2 regions of the Pseudarthrobacter sp. NPDC080039 genome follow, and region 2 is predicted to be linked to the other one. Evidence: riboswitches for the same ligand, from Rfam matches in the RefSeq annotation. Region 2 holds a riboswitch; the other holds the start of a gene.
What was found. Region 2 has a riboswitch for glycine ahead of gcvP (aminomethyl-transferring glycine dehydrogenase). Riboswitches for the same ligand answer to the same signal wherever they lie in the genome.

Region 1: it holds a riboswitch for glycine, as region 2 does, so the genes downstream of both, gcvP (aminomethyl-transferring glycine dehydrogenase) here and gcvP (aminomethyl-transferring glycine dehydrogenase) in region 2, are expected to answer to the same signal.

What each region holds. Positions count from the first base shown of each region.
Region 1 is NZ_JBFBKY010000018.1:748-8,303, reverse strand. Features, by position in the region: gene AB0313_RS16505 (APC family permease) at 1-1,087, opposite strand, end outside; gene AB0313_RS16500 (MFS transporter) at 1,250-2,806, opposite strand; gene AB0313_RS16495 (TetR/AcrR family transcriptional regulator) at 2,894-3,430, shown strand; glycine riboswitch at 3,524-3,621, shown strand; gene gcvP (aminomethyl-transferring glycine dehydrogenase) at 3,813-6,662, shown strand; gene gcvT (glycine cleavage system aminomethyltransferase GcvT) at 6,675-7,556, shown strand, end outside.
Region 2 is NZ_JBFBKY010000046.1:2,644-10,199, reverse strand. Features, by position in the region: gene gcvH (glycine cleavage system protein GcvH) at 1-119, opposite strand, end outside; gene gcvT (glycine cleavage system aminomethyltransferase GcvT) at 229-1,362, opposite strand; gene gcvP (aminomethyl-transferring glycine dehydrogenase) at 1,374-4,226, opposite strand; glycine riboswitch at 4,386-4,485, opposite strand; glycine riboswitch at 4,760-4,857, shown strand; gene AB0313_RS21460 (amino acid permease) at 4,998-6,527, shown strand; gene purU (formyltetrahydrofolate deformylase) at 6,563-7,450, shown strand.

The DNA.
Region 1 (7,556 bases), on a different contig from region 2:
GGCTGAAGGGTTCCGGCAGGGCGCCGTAGTGGGCCATGGCCAGCAGGCTCCGTGAGGGCGACATGAAGGTGGACTGCAAAGACGCTGCCGAACTGGAAAGCACCGCGAGGGACATCAGGATGGCAAAGGGGCCCATGATGGGGGAGGCCAGGGCCGTGAAGATGTTCTCTTGGTTGTCGGCGTTGTTCAGGCCGTTGCCGGTGTCCCCGACGCCGGCGAACATCATGGTGGCGATGCTGACCAGGAGGTAGATGGCCAGGACAATGATGGCGGTCAGGGTGCCGGCGAGTCCGGCAGTTTTCTGGCCGTTCGCCGTTTCCTCGTTGACGGTCAGGCAGACGTCCCAGCCCCAGTACACGAAGATGGACAGCGAGATGCCGGCCGCGATCTGGCCGAACGTCTCGATCTTGGTCACGTCGAACCAGTCCCAGCTGAACGGGATGGCCGTCTCCGAGGTGGACCAGTTGGCGAAGGCCATGGCGACGAAAAGGCCCAGGACCAGCAGCTGGAAGCCCACCAGACTGTACTGCACCAGCTTGGTGGTGTGCAGGCCGCGGTAGCTGACCCAGACGGCCAGCGCCACGAAGACGAAGCAGGTCAGGACGTTCAGGGCTTTGTTGTCCGCCAGGTCAGCCAGTTCGGCGGAGCCGGTGAGCTGGGACAGGAAGAGGTAGAAGAAGTCGACGGCGACGCCGGCCAGGTTGGACAGCACGATGATGTTGGCGGCCAGCAGGCCCCACCCGCCCATCCAGCCCACCCAGGGGCCGAAGGCCTTGGTGACCCAGGTGAAGGTGGTGCCGCTGTCCGGGGAGTCGGCGTTGAGCTCCCGGTAGGCGAGCGAGACCAGGATCATGGGGATGAACCCGATCAGGAAGATGACGGGCAGCTGGAGTCCGGCTTCGTTGACCGTGGGTCCGAGTGCGCTGGTGAGCGTGTAGGCGGGGGCGATGGTTGAAATGCCCAGGACGACGACGGCCAGGAGACCCAGCTGCCCACCCTTGAGTCCCTTGGCGCTGACGCCGTCCGAGGAGGGGGCGTGGGCGTGCGGACCGGGTTTGGCCGTACTGGTGCGGATTGTCTCTGTCATGGCACCACTTTCTGGAAGGATGTGAGACGGGAGTCACTATATGAATGGCGTTCATTTAGTATGGGGGTGCCGGCCCTGTGATGCAAGACGCATATGAATCGCGTTCGTTTATGACAGTTTGGGTGATCGCTGGGCTTTCCGGGATGCTGCCGGGCCCCCCGGCTAAGACGCTTTGGGCACCTTCCGGAGGACGACGGCGGAGAGGACTGCCGCCGTCGCCATCAGTACCAACGCAATCGCCGCCGTGATGTGGACCCCTGAGTCGAAGGCGGATTCGGCGGCCGCCTTCACGGCTGCCGCCGCAGGAGCCGGCAGGTTGGCTGCGGCCTCCATTGCGCCGGCGAGCGTTTCCCCGGCGTTACGCAGCGTGGGCGCCGCGAGTGTCCCATCCAGCCCTGCGGGCAGCCGGAGGTTGTGCTGGTAGGAGGCGGTCAGGATGGAGCCCAGCACCGCGGTCCCCAGCAATGCGCCCACCTCGTAACCCGTTTCGGAAATGGCGGCGGCAGCGCCCGACTTTTCCGGGGGCGCGGAGCCGAGGATGAGGTCGTTGGAAATGGTTTCCGCGGTGCCGACGCCCAGCGCCAGGACCAGGAGGGCTGCCAGCAGCAGCGAGGGGCCGCCGTCGTGGTTCCCCAGCGCCACCATGCTGTAGCCCACTGCGCTGAACGTCAGCCCCGCCGCCACAACGTACCCGGGCCGGACCCTCCGGACCAGCGGCACCACCACCAGGCCGGACACCACCGTGGCTACCAGGGCCGGGATCATCGCAATGCCTGCGGCGGACGGGGTCATGCCTTCGAGGAGCTGGAGGTGCTGGGCCAGGAACAGGATAAAGCCGTTGAAGGAAAACAGGGCCAGGATGTTGGCGCTGATGGCCATGCTGAACACCCTGTTCCGGAACAGGGACATGTCCAGCAGCGGGTGTTCCAGCCGGCGCTGGCGCCGGACGAACACGGTTCCCATTGCCAGGCCGAAAAGGATGCTGCCCACCGCCGTTAGGCCGGGCCCTTCGGTGGCAACGGCCTTGATCCCGTACACCGCAGGCACCATGGCCAGCAGGGAGAGCAGGATGCTCGGCATGTCCACTTTCCCCGGCGCGGGGTCCCTTGATTCCGGGATGAGTGCAGGCCCCAGCGCCAGCAGGGGGATCATGAGGGGTACGGCGACGAGGAATACCGCGCCCCACCAGAACCGCTCCACCAGCCACCCGCCGAAGATGGGCCCCAGGGCTGCGCCGCCGGAGAACCCTGCGGCCCAGATGGCCACCGCCAGCCTCCGCCGGTTGGGCTGGGGGAAGATATTGCGGATCAGTGACAGGGTGGACGGCATCAGCATTGCCCCGAAGAATCCCAGGGCGGCGCGGCCGGCGATCAGCCATTCGGGCGTAGGTGCAAAGGCCGTTGCTGCTGACAGCACCGCAAAGCCCACGCCCCCGGTAACCAGCAACCGGCGCCGGCCAATGCGGTCCCCAAGGCTGCCCATTGAGACCAGCAGCCCGGCCAGTACCAGGGGGTAGGTGTCCACAATCCATAGGAGCTGCACGCCCGTGGGTTCCAGGGCGCGGGTGATGGCGGGCAGGGCGAACGTCAGGGCGGTGTTGTCCACCGCGACCAGCAGGACTGGGAACATCAGCAGCCCGAGGGCCAGCCAGTCCCGCCTCGGGGAGCGGTGCGTAGTGCCCTTCCGTTGTGCCGGCACGGCGCTGGTGTAAGTAGTCATGTGATAACTGTACCGTCTGGACGGTATAGTTTGAAACCCGCTGCTGCCTTGCAGGTTCCGGAGCCCGTGGGAGGCATGATGGAAACCATGCCCCGAAAGCCTGTAGCCCGTGACGCGGTTCTTGACGCCTTCGAGTCCCTGCTGATCGAGGTGGGGGAGCGCGCAGCCACCCTTGACGCCGTGGCCCGGAAGGCCGGGGTCTCAAAGGGTGGCCTGCTCTACCACTTTCCCAACAAGGAAGCGCTTATCGCTGTGCTGCTTGACCGCCTGGAAGGCCTCGCCAAGGCGGACGCCGACGCCATGGCGTCAGCCAGCGAAGGCGCGGCAGCGTACTTCATCCGTTCCTCCGTATGGGCCGACACCCCACTCGACAGGGTGATCGTGGCAGCCACCAGGCTTGCCGAAGTGGCGCATGAAGAAACGCGGCGGCGATTCGCGGCCATCCAGCAGCGCTGGCTGGACGAGATTGCCGCGGATGTGGGGCCCGGGCTGGCAAAGGCGGTGCTCTATATGGGGGACGGCTTGTACTTCAACGCGATGCTGTCCGTTGGTCCGGCCCCCGAGGGGGGAGCGGCCGCTGACGTGGAGGAACTTCTTGCCGCTTTGGAGCGTCTCCGGAGGTAGCCCCGGCATTTGCCGCGAGGGGTCGAGGCGTAGGACAATGGAGAGTTGTGAGGGCCGCCACCGGCCATTACCAGCCCATAAATGAATAGCCTTTGATCTGCGGCGGGAGAGTTCTGCCGGAAGTACAGGCAGGCGCCGTAGGAGCAAATCCTCCCCAGGAATCTCGCAGGCCCCTGTACCGCCGCGGCGAGGCGCCTCTGGAAAGCAGCAGGCAGTTTTCCCGCCTCCTCTTGGGGAGCGAAAAGACTGTTGTGCTCACCGACGGTGCAAGCGGGTCCTGTCCAGGCAGGCCCCGCGGAAACTCTCAGGTCCAATACAGAGCGGGGAGGAACCCGAATAGCTGTGGCGTACCCTGCGCCGCCTGAGTAAATGGAGTTCCTTCGTGTCGGTTACCCCAGCCTCCACCACCTTCGTAGACCGCCATATCGGCGCGCGCCGCCAGGCCGACGTCGACACCATGCTCAAAGCCGTAGGCTACGACACGGTCGACTCCCTCGTGGACACCGCTGTTCCCAAAGTTATCCGCCAGGAGACAGCCCTTCGCCTGCAGGACGCCCTCAGCGAGGTGGAGGTCCTTACGGAGCTCCGGAAGCTTGCCGCGAAGAACAAGACCGCCGTGCAGCTGATCGGCCAGGGCTACTACGACACCGTGACCCCGCCGGTGATCCGCCGCAACATCCTGGAGTCCCCGGCCTGGTACACGGCCTACACCCCGTACCAGCCTGAGATCTCCCAGGGCCGGCTTGAAGCCCTGCTGAACTTCCAGACCATGGTGCAGGACCTGGTGGGCCTTCCCATTGCCAACGCGTCGCTGCTGGACGAGGCCACCGCCGTGGCCGAGGCCGTACTCCTGATGCGCCGGGCCAACAAGGACAAGGATGCCAAGGACGGCCGGACCGTCCTGGACGTTGACGTGCTCCCGCAGACCATCGCCATCGTGCAGGGCCGCGCCGAGGCGCTGGGCTTCGAGGTGGAGGTCGCCGACCTGTCCCAAGGGCTGCCGGAGGGTGACATCAACGGCATAGTGCTGCAGCAGCCGGGCGCTTCCGGCCGGGTCTGGGACCAGTCGGGCGTTATTTCGGCTGCCAAGGACCGCGGTGCACTGGTGACCGTTGCCGCGGACCTGCTGGCACTGACCCTCATCACCCCTCCGGGTGAGCAGGGCGCCGACATCGCCGTCGGTTCAGCCCAGCGTTTTGGTGTGCCGTTGTTCTTCGGCGGCCCGCACGCCGCCTACATGGCGGTCCGCAAGGGCCTGGAGCGGTCGCTGCCCGGCCGCCTGGTGGGCGTGTCCAAGGACGACGCCGGTGTTCCCGCCTACCGCCTGGCTTTGCAGACCCGTGAGCAGCACATCCGCCGCGAGAAGGCCACGTCCAACATCTGTACCGCCCAGGCGCTGCTGGCCATCGTCGCCTCCATGTACGCCGTGTACCACGGCCCGGACGGACTGAAGGCCATCGCCGGAACCGCCCACCGGCACGCCCGCACCCTGGCCGCGTCGCTGGAAGCTGCCGGCGTCGAGGTGGTGCACAAGAGCTTCTTCGACACCGTCACTGTCCGTGTCCCGGGACGCGCCGCCGCGATTGTTGCCGACGCGGAGGAGCGCGGGATCAACCTGCGCAGCGTTGACGCTGACACCGTGGGCATCTCCCTGGATGAAACCACGACGGCGGCCATCGTCGCCCAGGTTGCCGGCATCTTTGGCGCCACCGCAGGTGAGGGTGAAGGCTTTGCGCTGGAGGCCGCCGTCGAGCGTTCTTCTGACTACCTGCAGCACCCGGTGTTCAACACGCACCGGTCCGAAACCCAGCTGCTGCGCTACATCCGGAAGCTTTCCGACCGTGACCTGGCGCTGGACCGGACCATGATCCCGCTGGGTTCCTGCACCATGAAGCTGAACGCCACGGCCGAGATGGAAGCCATCTCCTGGCCGGAGTTCGCCTCCATCCACCCGTTCGCCCCGGACTCCCAGACCGAAGGCTGGCGCGAACTGATCGCCGACCTCGAGGCGGACCTGACCACCATCACCGGCTACGACCAGGTGTCCATCCAGCCCAACGCCGGCTCCCAGGGTGAGCTCGCCGGGCTGCTGGCCATCCGCGGCTACCACCACTCCCGCGGCGACCAGCAGCGCAACGTCTGCCTGATCCCCGCCTCGGCCCACGGCACCAACGCCGCCTCCGCCGTGCTGGCAGGCATGAAGGTCGTCGTCGTGGCCACCGCCTCCGACGGCACCATCGACCACGCCGATCTTGAAGCGAAGATCGAGGCAAACAGGGACGTCCTGTCCTGCATCATGATCACCTACCCCTCCACCCACGGCGTCTACGACGGGGACGTCCGCGAGGTCTGCGACGCCGTGCACGCCGCCGGCGGCCAGGTGTACATCGACGGCGCCAACCTGAATGCGCTGGTTGGGCTGGCGCAGCCTGGCAAGTTCGGCGGCGACGTCTCGCACCTGAACCTGCACAAGACCTTCTGCATCCCGCACGGCGGCGGCGGGCCCGGCGTCGGACCGGTCGCTGCCAAGGCGCACCTGGCACCGTTCATGCCGGGCGACGCCACCGCCTGGAGCGCCGGCTCCGGCGCCACCGACGTGCCGATTTCCGCGTCGCGGTTCGGTTCGGCCGGCGTCCTGCCCATCTCCTGGGCGTACGTGAAGCTGATGGGCGGGGAAGGCCTGACCGAGGCCACCAAGTCCGCGCTGCTGGCCGCCAACTACGTGGCCGCCCGGCTGAACGAGTACTTCCCCGTTCTCTACACCGGTGAAGGCGGGCTGGTGGCGCACGAGTGCATCCTGGACCTGCGCGAACTGACCGCACGGACCGGCGTCACCGCGGAGGATGTGGCCAAGCGCCTGATCGACTTCGGCTTCCACGCCCCCACTCTGGCGTTCCCGGTGGCCGGCACCCTGATGGTGGAACCCACCGAGTCCGAGGACCTGGCCGAGATCGACCGCTTCATCGAAGCGATGATCACTATCCGCAAGGAAATCGACCAGGTGGCCAAAGGCGACTTTGCCGTTGCAGACTCACCGCTGCGCCGCGCACCCCACACGGCAGCCGCCGTCGTCAGTTCCGACTGGGACCGCGCCTACCCGCGCGAGCAGGCCGCCTTCCCCGCCCACCACAAACAGGACAAGTACTTCCCCCCGGTGGGACGGATCGACGGTGCGGCCGGCGACCGGAACCTGATCTGCTCCTGCCCGCCGCTCGAAGAGTTTGAAAACTAAAGGACCGGCATCATGACCGAGAAATACACTGCCCTTTACGACGAGCACAAGAAGCTGGGCGCGTCCTTCACCGACTTCGGCGGCTGGCAGATGCCGCTGAAGTACAGCTCCGAACTGGCCGAACACCACGCCGTCCGCAAGGCTGCCGGGCTGTTCGACCTCTCCCACATGGGCGAGGTCTGGGTGACCGGGCCTGACGCGGCCGCGTTCCTCGACTACGCCCTGGTGGGGAAGATTTCCGCCATGGCCGTGGGCAAGGCCAAGTACTCGCTGATCTGCAACGAGGACGGCGGCATCATCGACGACCTCATCACCTACCGCCGCCCCGCCGCGGAAGACGGAACCGACGTCTTTCTTGTGGTACCCAACGCGGGCAACGCCGACGTGGTGGCCGCAGCCCTCCGGGAACGGGTTGCAGGCTTCGACGCGGTGGTGGAGGATGCCTCTGCCTGGACCTCGCTGATCGCGGTCCAGGGTCCCAAGGCCCAGGAACTCTTGCTTCGCCTGGTGCCTGCGGCGCAGCACTCCCTGGTGACGGAGTTGAAGTATTACGCAGCCGTCGAGGTTCCGGTCCTGGCAGGGGGCGCGGGCAACGAACTGCTGGTCGCGCGCACCGGCTACACGGGCGAAGACGGATTCGAGATCTTCGTGGACAACGGCGACGCGCCCGCCTTGTGGCAGGCACTCATGGCCGTCGCCGACGAAAGGGAACTGACTCCTGCCGGGCTCGCCTCCCGCGACTCCCTTCGCCTCGAGGCGGGCATGCCGCTGTATGGAAATGAATTGTCGCTGCAGGGCGACCCCTTCGCCGCCGGCCTGGGCCCCGTCGTCGCGCTTTCCAAGGAAGGCGACTTTGTTGGCAAAGCCGCCCTGGAGGCCAAGAAGGAAGCCGGG
Region 2 (7,556 bases):
ATGTCGCCCAGGGCGTCGGCGGCAACGGCGGAAATCCCGATTCCCGCAGGACCGGATCCGTCGACAGCAACCCATTCGTGCTCGGCGGAGTACTTCAGTTCAGCTACGACTTTGCTCATGATTGTTCCTTAGGTTTGGGTGTTGAAAAGTGATGGGGCGTCGGCCCAAGACGCGCAAAAGGTGATGGGGCGTCGAGGGCCGGCGGTGCCGGGGGTGACCGTGCGGGCCTTAGCGGGTTCGTTTGTAGAACGGGAGGGCTACGACTTCGAAGCTTTCGGGCTTGCCGCGCAGGTCCACGTCCAGGACGGTGCCCGGTTCGGCGAATTCGACGTCGACGTAGGCCATCGCGACCGGGTAGCCGAGGGTGGGCGAGGGCTGCCCCGAAGTCACTTCACCCACCAGGGCGCCGTCCTTGAGGACGGGGTAGTGGCCGCGGGCGGCCCGGCGGCCGGTCCCCTTGAGGCCGACGAGCTTTTGCCCGATGGTGGCTCCGACGCCGGCAGTTTTGAGGGCGCCCAGGGCTTCCTTGCCCACGAAGTCGCTTTCCTTTGCCAGCGAGACCACCGGGCCCAGGCCTGCGGCGTAGGGGTTGCCTTGGCGGGAAAGTTCGTTGCCGTAGAGCGGCATCCCCGCCTCGAGACGGAGCGAGTCGCGGCACGCGAGGCCCGCGGGAACCAGGCCCGAGTCTTCACCGGCTTCCAGCAGCGCCTCCCAGAGGGCGGGCGCGTCCAGGTTGGGGACGTAGATTTCGAACCCGTCCTCACCGGTGTATCCGGTGCGCGCCACCAGCAGGTCCCGGACGGTACCGCCGAAGCTGATGCCTACTTCGACGGCGGCGTAGTACTTCAGTTCCGTCACCAGGGCGTGCTGATCTGCCGGAACCAGCTTCAGCAGGATGGCCTCAGCGTTAGGGCCCTGGACCGCGATGAGGGAGGTCTGGGCGGACGCATCCTCCACGGTCACGTCAAAGTTGGCGGCGCGTTGGGCCAGCGCCCGGGCCACGACCTTCGCGTTGCCCGCGTTGGGCACCACAAGGAACTTGTCGTCTGCCCTGCGGTAGGTGATGAGGTCGTCGATGATGCCGCCGTCTGCGTCGCAGATGAGCGAGTACTTGGCCTTGCCGACGGCGACCGCGGACAGTTTGCCGGTCAGGGCGTAGTCGAGGAACGCGGCAGCGTCAGGGCCGGTCACCCAGACCTCGCCCATGTGGGAGAGGTCGAACAGCCCGGCAGCGTTGCGGACGGCGTGGTGTTCGGCCAGTTCGGAGCTGTACTTCAGCGGCATCTGCCACCCGCCAAAGTCCGTAAAGGAGGCCCCGGCTTTCTTGTGCTGCTCGTAAAGGGCAGTGTAGTTCTCAGTCATTGGAGGTCCTTCTAGTTTTCAAATTCGGAGAGCGGCGGGCAGGAGCAGATGAGGTTGCGGTCGCCGGCCGCACCGTCGATGCGTCCCACGCGCGGGAAGTACTTGTCCTGCCGCAGCGAGGCAACCGGGAAGGCGGCCTGCTCGCGCGGGTAGGCGCGGTCCCAGTCGGAGCTGACGACGGCGGCCGCCGTGTGCGGTGCGTTGCGCACCGGCGAGGCCTCCAGGGTGAAGTCGCCGGCAGCCACCTGCTCGATCTCGGCGTGGATGGTGATCATGGCCTCGATGAACCGGTCGATCTCTGCCAGGTCCTCAGATTCAGTGGGCTCCACCATCAGGGTCCCGGCCACCGGGAACGCGAGGGTGGGAGCGTGGAAGCCGAAGTCAATGAGGCGCTTGGCCACGTCCTCGGCGGTGACACCGGTCTTGGCGGTGAGTTCGCGCAGGTCCAGGATGCACTCGTGCGCCACCAGGCCACCCTCGCCGGTGTACAGGACCGGGTAGAACTCATTCAGCCGGGAGGCCACGTAGTTGGCGGCCAGCAGCGCCGACTTGGTGGCCTCGGTCAGGCCCTCGCCGCCCATCAGCTTCACGTACGCCCAGGAGATCGGCAGCACACCGGCGGAACCGAACCGGGACGCCGAGATCGCCACCCCATGTCCAGCTTCATGGGCGGCCTTGTTGGCATCGCCCGGCATGAACGGTGCCAGGTGCGCCTTGGCAGCGACCGGGCCGACGCCGGGTCCGCCGCCGCCGTGCGGGATGCAGAAGGTCTTATGCAGGTTCAAGTGGGACACGTCGCCGCCGAACTTGCCCGGCTGGGCCAGGCCCACCAGCGCGTTCAGGTTCGCCCCGTCCACGTACACCTGTCCGCCGGCGGCGTGGATGGCGTCGCAGACGTCGCGGACGTCGCCGTCGTACACACCGTGGGTGGAGGGGTAGGTGATCATGATGCAGGACAGGACGTCCTTGTTCGCCTCGATCTTGGCCGTCAGGTCATCGTGATCGATGGTGCCGTCAGCAGCCGTGGCCACGACGACGACCTTCATGCCCGCCAGCACCGCGGAGGCGGCGTTGGTGCCATGCGCCGAGGCCGGGATCAGGCAGACGTTGCGCTGCTGCTCGCCGCGGGAGTGGTGGTAGCCGCGGATCGCCAGCAGCCCGGCCAGTTCGCCCTGCGAGCCGGCGTTGGGCTGGATGGACACCTGGTCGTAACCGGTGATCTCCGCGAGATCCGCTTCCAGTCCGGCGATGAGTTCGCGCCAGCCCTCGGTCTGCGAATCCGGGGCGAACGGGTGGATGGAGGCGAACTCGGGCCAGGAAATGGCTTCCATCTCGGCGGTGGCGTTCAGCTTCATGGTGCAGGAGCCCAGCGGGATCATGGTGCGGTCCAGCGCCAGGTCCCGGTCAGAGAGGCGGCGGATGTAGCGCAGCAGCTGGGTTTCGGACCGGTGCGTATTGAACACCGGGTGTTCCAGGTACGCGGACGTGCGGAGCACGGCCTCGGGCAGTTCGAAGCCTTGGGCGTCGCCCACCGGACCTGCACCAAAGGCGACGGCGACAGCGGACAGTGTTGCCGCCGTCGTCGTCTCATCGATGGAGACACCCACGGTGTCCTGGTCGATGAAGCGCAGGTTGATGCCGCGGGCCTCTGCTGCGGTGATCACTTTGGCCGCCTTGCCCGGAACGCGGACGGTGAGGGTATCGAAGAACGAGTCGCTGGCCAGTTCGCGGCCCATGGACGTCAGGGCGGTGGCCAGGATCCTGGCCTTGTGATGGGCGGCCTCGGCGATCGCCTTCAGCCCGTCGGGGCCGTGGTAGACGGCGTAGAAGGAGGACACGATGGCCAGGAGTGCCTGCGCGGTGCAGATGTTGGACGTGGCCTTTTCGCGGCGGATGTGCTGTTCGCGGGTCTGCAGCGCCAGGCGGTACGCGGGCGTGCCCGCGTTGTCCTTGGAGACTCCGACGATCCTGCCGGGCAGGGTGCGTTCCATCCCCTTCTGGACGGCCATGTAGGCGGCGTGCGGCCCCCCAAAGAACAACGGCACGCCAAAACGCTGGGCGGAGCCGACCGCGATGTCCGCGCCCTGTTCGCCCGGAGGAGTAATCAGGGTCAGGGCCAGCAGGTCGGCAGCTACGGTGACCAGCGCGCCGCGGTCCTTGGCGGCCGCGATGACGCCGGACTGGTCCCACACCCGGCCGGAAACCCCCGGCTGCTGCAGCACGATGCCGTTGATGTCACCTTCCGGGAGTCCCTGGGACAGGTCGGCCACCTCAACCTCGAACCCGAGCGCCTCGGCGCGGCCCTGGACGATGGCGATGGTCTGGGGCAGCACGTCGCTGTCCAGGACGGTCTTGCCGTCCTTGGCATTCTTGTCCTTGTTGGCGCGGCGCATCAGCAGCACGGCCTCAGCCACGGCGGTAGCCTCGTCCAGCAGCGAGGCATTGGCCACGGGGAGGGCCGTCAGGTCCTGGACCATGGTCTGGAAGTTCAGCAGCGCTTCCAGCCGGCCCTGCGAGATCTCCGGCTGGTAGGGCGTGTAGGCGGTGTACCAGGCAGGGGATTCCAGGATGTTGCGGCGGATCACCGGGGGAGTGACGGTGTCGTAGTAGCCTTGGCCAATCATCTGGACGGCGGTCTTGTTCCGGCCGGCAATCCGGCGCAGCTCCGCGAGGACTTCAACCTCGCTGAGGGCGTCCTGCAGGCGGAGGGCAGATTCCTGGCGGATGGAGGCGGGGACGGCAACGTCAACGAGGCCGTCCACGCTGTCATAGCCCACGGCTTTGAGCATGGTGTCGACGTCGGCCTGGCGGCGCGCGCCGATATGGCGGTCAACAAACGATGTTGGAAGCGATTGAATCGTCAAGAGGAACTCCAGGTCTGGCCGGCCTGGGGTGGCGCGGCGTGGGATGGGTTCCTCCCCGCTCTGTATTGGACCTGAGAGATTCCGCGTAGCCTGCTGGTGGCAGGGGACCGCTTGCACCGTCGGTGAACCAGGAAGAACCCGGTTGCTTTCCAGAGTCGCCTCGCCGTGACGGTACGTGGGCCTGAGAGATTCCTGGGGAGGATTTGCTCCTACGGCGCCTGCCCGGTGGATGCCGGGAGGACTCTCCCGTCACAGCTCGAAAGGCTTATTCAAATGTGGGTGATTCGGCTCACACGGTACAGGTTCGTTGAAGGGAAAACAAATTTGCCACCACGGCCTGGCCGGTGACCCTCTGTTGGGGGTCTACGTTGCGGCAGGCGGACATGTGGGGTTTGACATTCGATCGTGACCAGCACCACACTGATCCGGTGATCAGCACCGTGTCCGGCTGGCTCTGCGTATTCGGAGCAGCCCGCGGCAGCGTTGCCCCGGCGGGGCGCGGCCGCTGACCGCAACCTAACTGAACACGCCTTCGACCTGCGGCGGGAGAGCCCTGCCGGTACATTCAGCAGGCGCCGTAGGAGCAAATCCTCCCCAGGAAACTCTCAGGCCCCCGTACCGCCGCGGACAGGCAACTCTGGAAAGCAGCCAGTTCCTGGCTCACCGACGGTGCAAGCGGCTTGGGCTGCGGAAACTCTCAGGTTCACTACAGAGCGGGGAGGAACCAAATCTTTGCGGCACCCAAATGCCGCTTTATCGATGGAGTTCCTCATGGCGATTCATCCCCCTACGTCCAACGGCGAACCAGCAAACAGCGCCCCCACCACGGCATCCCGCAGCGAGCCGCCACATCTGGAGCGGCAGCTCACCAACCGGCACATCCAGCTCATTGCAATTGGGGGCGCGATTGGTACGGGCCTGTTCATGGGTTCCGGGAAGACCATTTCCGCGGCCGGCCCGTCCGTGATCTTCGTGTACATGATCATCGGGTTCATGCTCTTCTTCGTCATGCGCGCCATGGGCGAGTTGCTGTTGAGCAACCTGAACTACAAGTCCTTCAGCGACTTCGCCGCGGACCTCCTGGGCCCCTGGGCCGGCTTCTTCACTGGGTGGACGTACTGGTTCTGCTGGGTGATCACGGGCATCGCGGACGTCATTGCCATCGCCGGCTACTCCCGCGAACTCTGGCCGGCAGTGCCGCTGTGGATCCCGGGCCTCGCCACTGTGGCCATCCTGCTCCTGCTGAACCTCGCCACCGTCAAGGCCTTCGGCGAGACCGAATTCTGGTTCGCCCTCATCAAGATCATTGCCATCGCTGCGCTGATCATCGTGGGTCTCTTCATGATCTTCACCGGTTTCCAGAGCGATGCCGGCACGGCAAGCTTCACCAACCTGTGGAGCCACGGCGGGTTCTTCCCCAATGAGTTCATGGGCTTCGTGGCCGGATTCCAGATCGCAGTGTTCGCCTTCGTCGGCATCGAACTGGTGGGCACCACCGCCGCCGAGGCCAAGAACCCGGAACGCACGCTGCCCAAGGCCATTAACGCCATCCCCGTCCGCGTGCTGCTCTTCTACGTAGGCGCACTGGTCATTCTGATGGCCGTCACCCCATGGACCCAGTTCGCGGCGGGCCACAGCCCCTTCATCGGAATGTTCTCCCTGGCCGGCCTCGGCGCCGCGGCCACGGTGGTCAACCTGGTGGTCCTCACCTCGGCCATGTCCTCCGCAAACTCCGGGATCTACTCCACCTCGCGCATGGTCTTCGGCCTGGCCCAGGAAGGCGACGCCCCGGGCATCTTCAGCCGACTGTCCTCCAGGAAGGTGCCCAGCAACGCACTGTTCCTGTCCTGCGTCCTGCTGCTCTCCGGCGTCGTCCTCATGTACGCCGGCCAGGATGTCGGCATGGCCTTCGAAATGGTGACCACCGTGTCCGCCGTCTGTTTCGTCTTCGTCTGGTCGATCATCCTGGCCAGCTACATCGCGTTCCGTCGCCGGCGCCCTCACCTGCACGCGGCGTCCAAGTTCAAGATGCCGGGCGGCATCCCCGCAGCGTGGATTGTCTACGCGTTCTTCGCCTTCGTCCTGTGGGCCCTGACCACCCAGCCGGATACCTTCGTTGCCCTGTTGGTGACACCCATCTGGTTCGTCATCCTGGGCGTGGCATGGGCCGTCCTGCGCCGCCGACCCGCCCACCTGGCCCGCTTTGAGGTCTTCCGTGCGGAGTTGCGCAATGACGAGGTGGCGGCCGGCCGCGCAACGGTGGAAGCATCCGCCGGCGAGGTTGAGCAGGCCAGGAAGTGACGGCGGCTGGTACTGCCGCGGTCCTGCCGGGCACTCTGGCTGCCGGTTATCCCGTCAGTGGCGCCCCCGCCCTTGCCACGGAGTTCATTCTCACGTTCTCGTGCCGGGACTCGCTCGGCATCGTCCAGTCAGTGGCCGGGTTCCTCCTGTCCCAGGAGTGCTACATCGTGGATATCAAACAGTTCGGCGACAAGGCGTCCGGCGAGTTCTTCATGCGAGTGCACTTCACCTCACGGGAAGAGTCCGACGCCGGGTTGCTGCGTGAGCGGTTTGGTCCGGTTGCGGGGGAGTGGGGGATGCAGTGGCGGCTTGAGCCGCGCAGCCGCCGTCAGCGGATCCTGGTCATGGTGTCCAAGTACGACCACTGCCTGAACGACCTGCTGGTCCGGGCCCGGGACGGCGACCTGCCGGTGGAAATTGCCGCGGTGGTCTCCAACCATCCGGATGCCGCCGGCCTTGCGGAGTGGCACGGCGTCCCGTTCCACCGGATTCCGGTCAGCCCTGACACCAAGCCGGAGGCTGAGGCGCGGCTGCTTGAACTGGTGGATGCCTATGGCGTGGAACTGGTGGTGCTGGCCCGGTACATGCAGGTGCTCAGCGATGACCTGACCCGTAAGCTGGACGGCCGCGCCATCAACATCCACCACTCCTTCCTGCCCAGCTTCAAAGGTGCCAAGCCCTACCACCAGGCGTACGAGCGGGGCGTGAAGACGGTGGGTGCCACCGCGCACTACGTCAACTCCGAGCTCGACGAGGGGCCGATAATTTCCCAGCAGGTCATAGAGGTGGACCACACCTACCTGCCGGAGGATCTGGTGCGCGTGGGCAAGGACGCTGAGTGCCGCGCGCTCACCAATGCCGTGCGCTGGCACGCCGAGGGCCGCGTGATCCTTTCCGGAAACCGGACCGTGGTCCTGCGCTGACCACCCATCCTTGGGCTGTGGCGGCGTGCCACAGCCCAGGGATGCGGCGCCGCCCGGACGTGAAAGTTAAGCATGCTTAGTGTTTATCCACATAGGATGGAAAGAG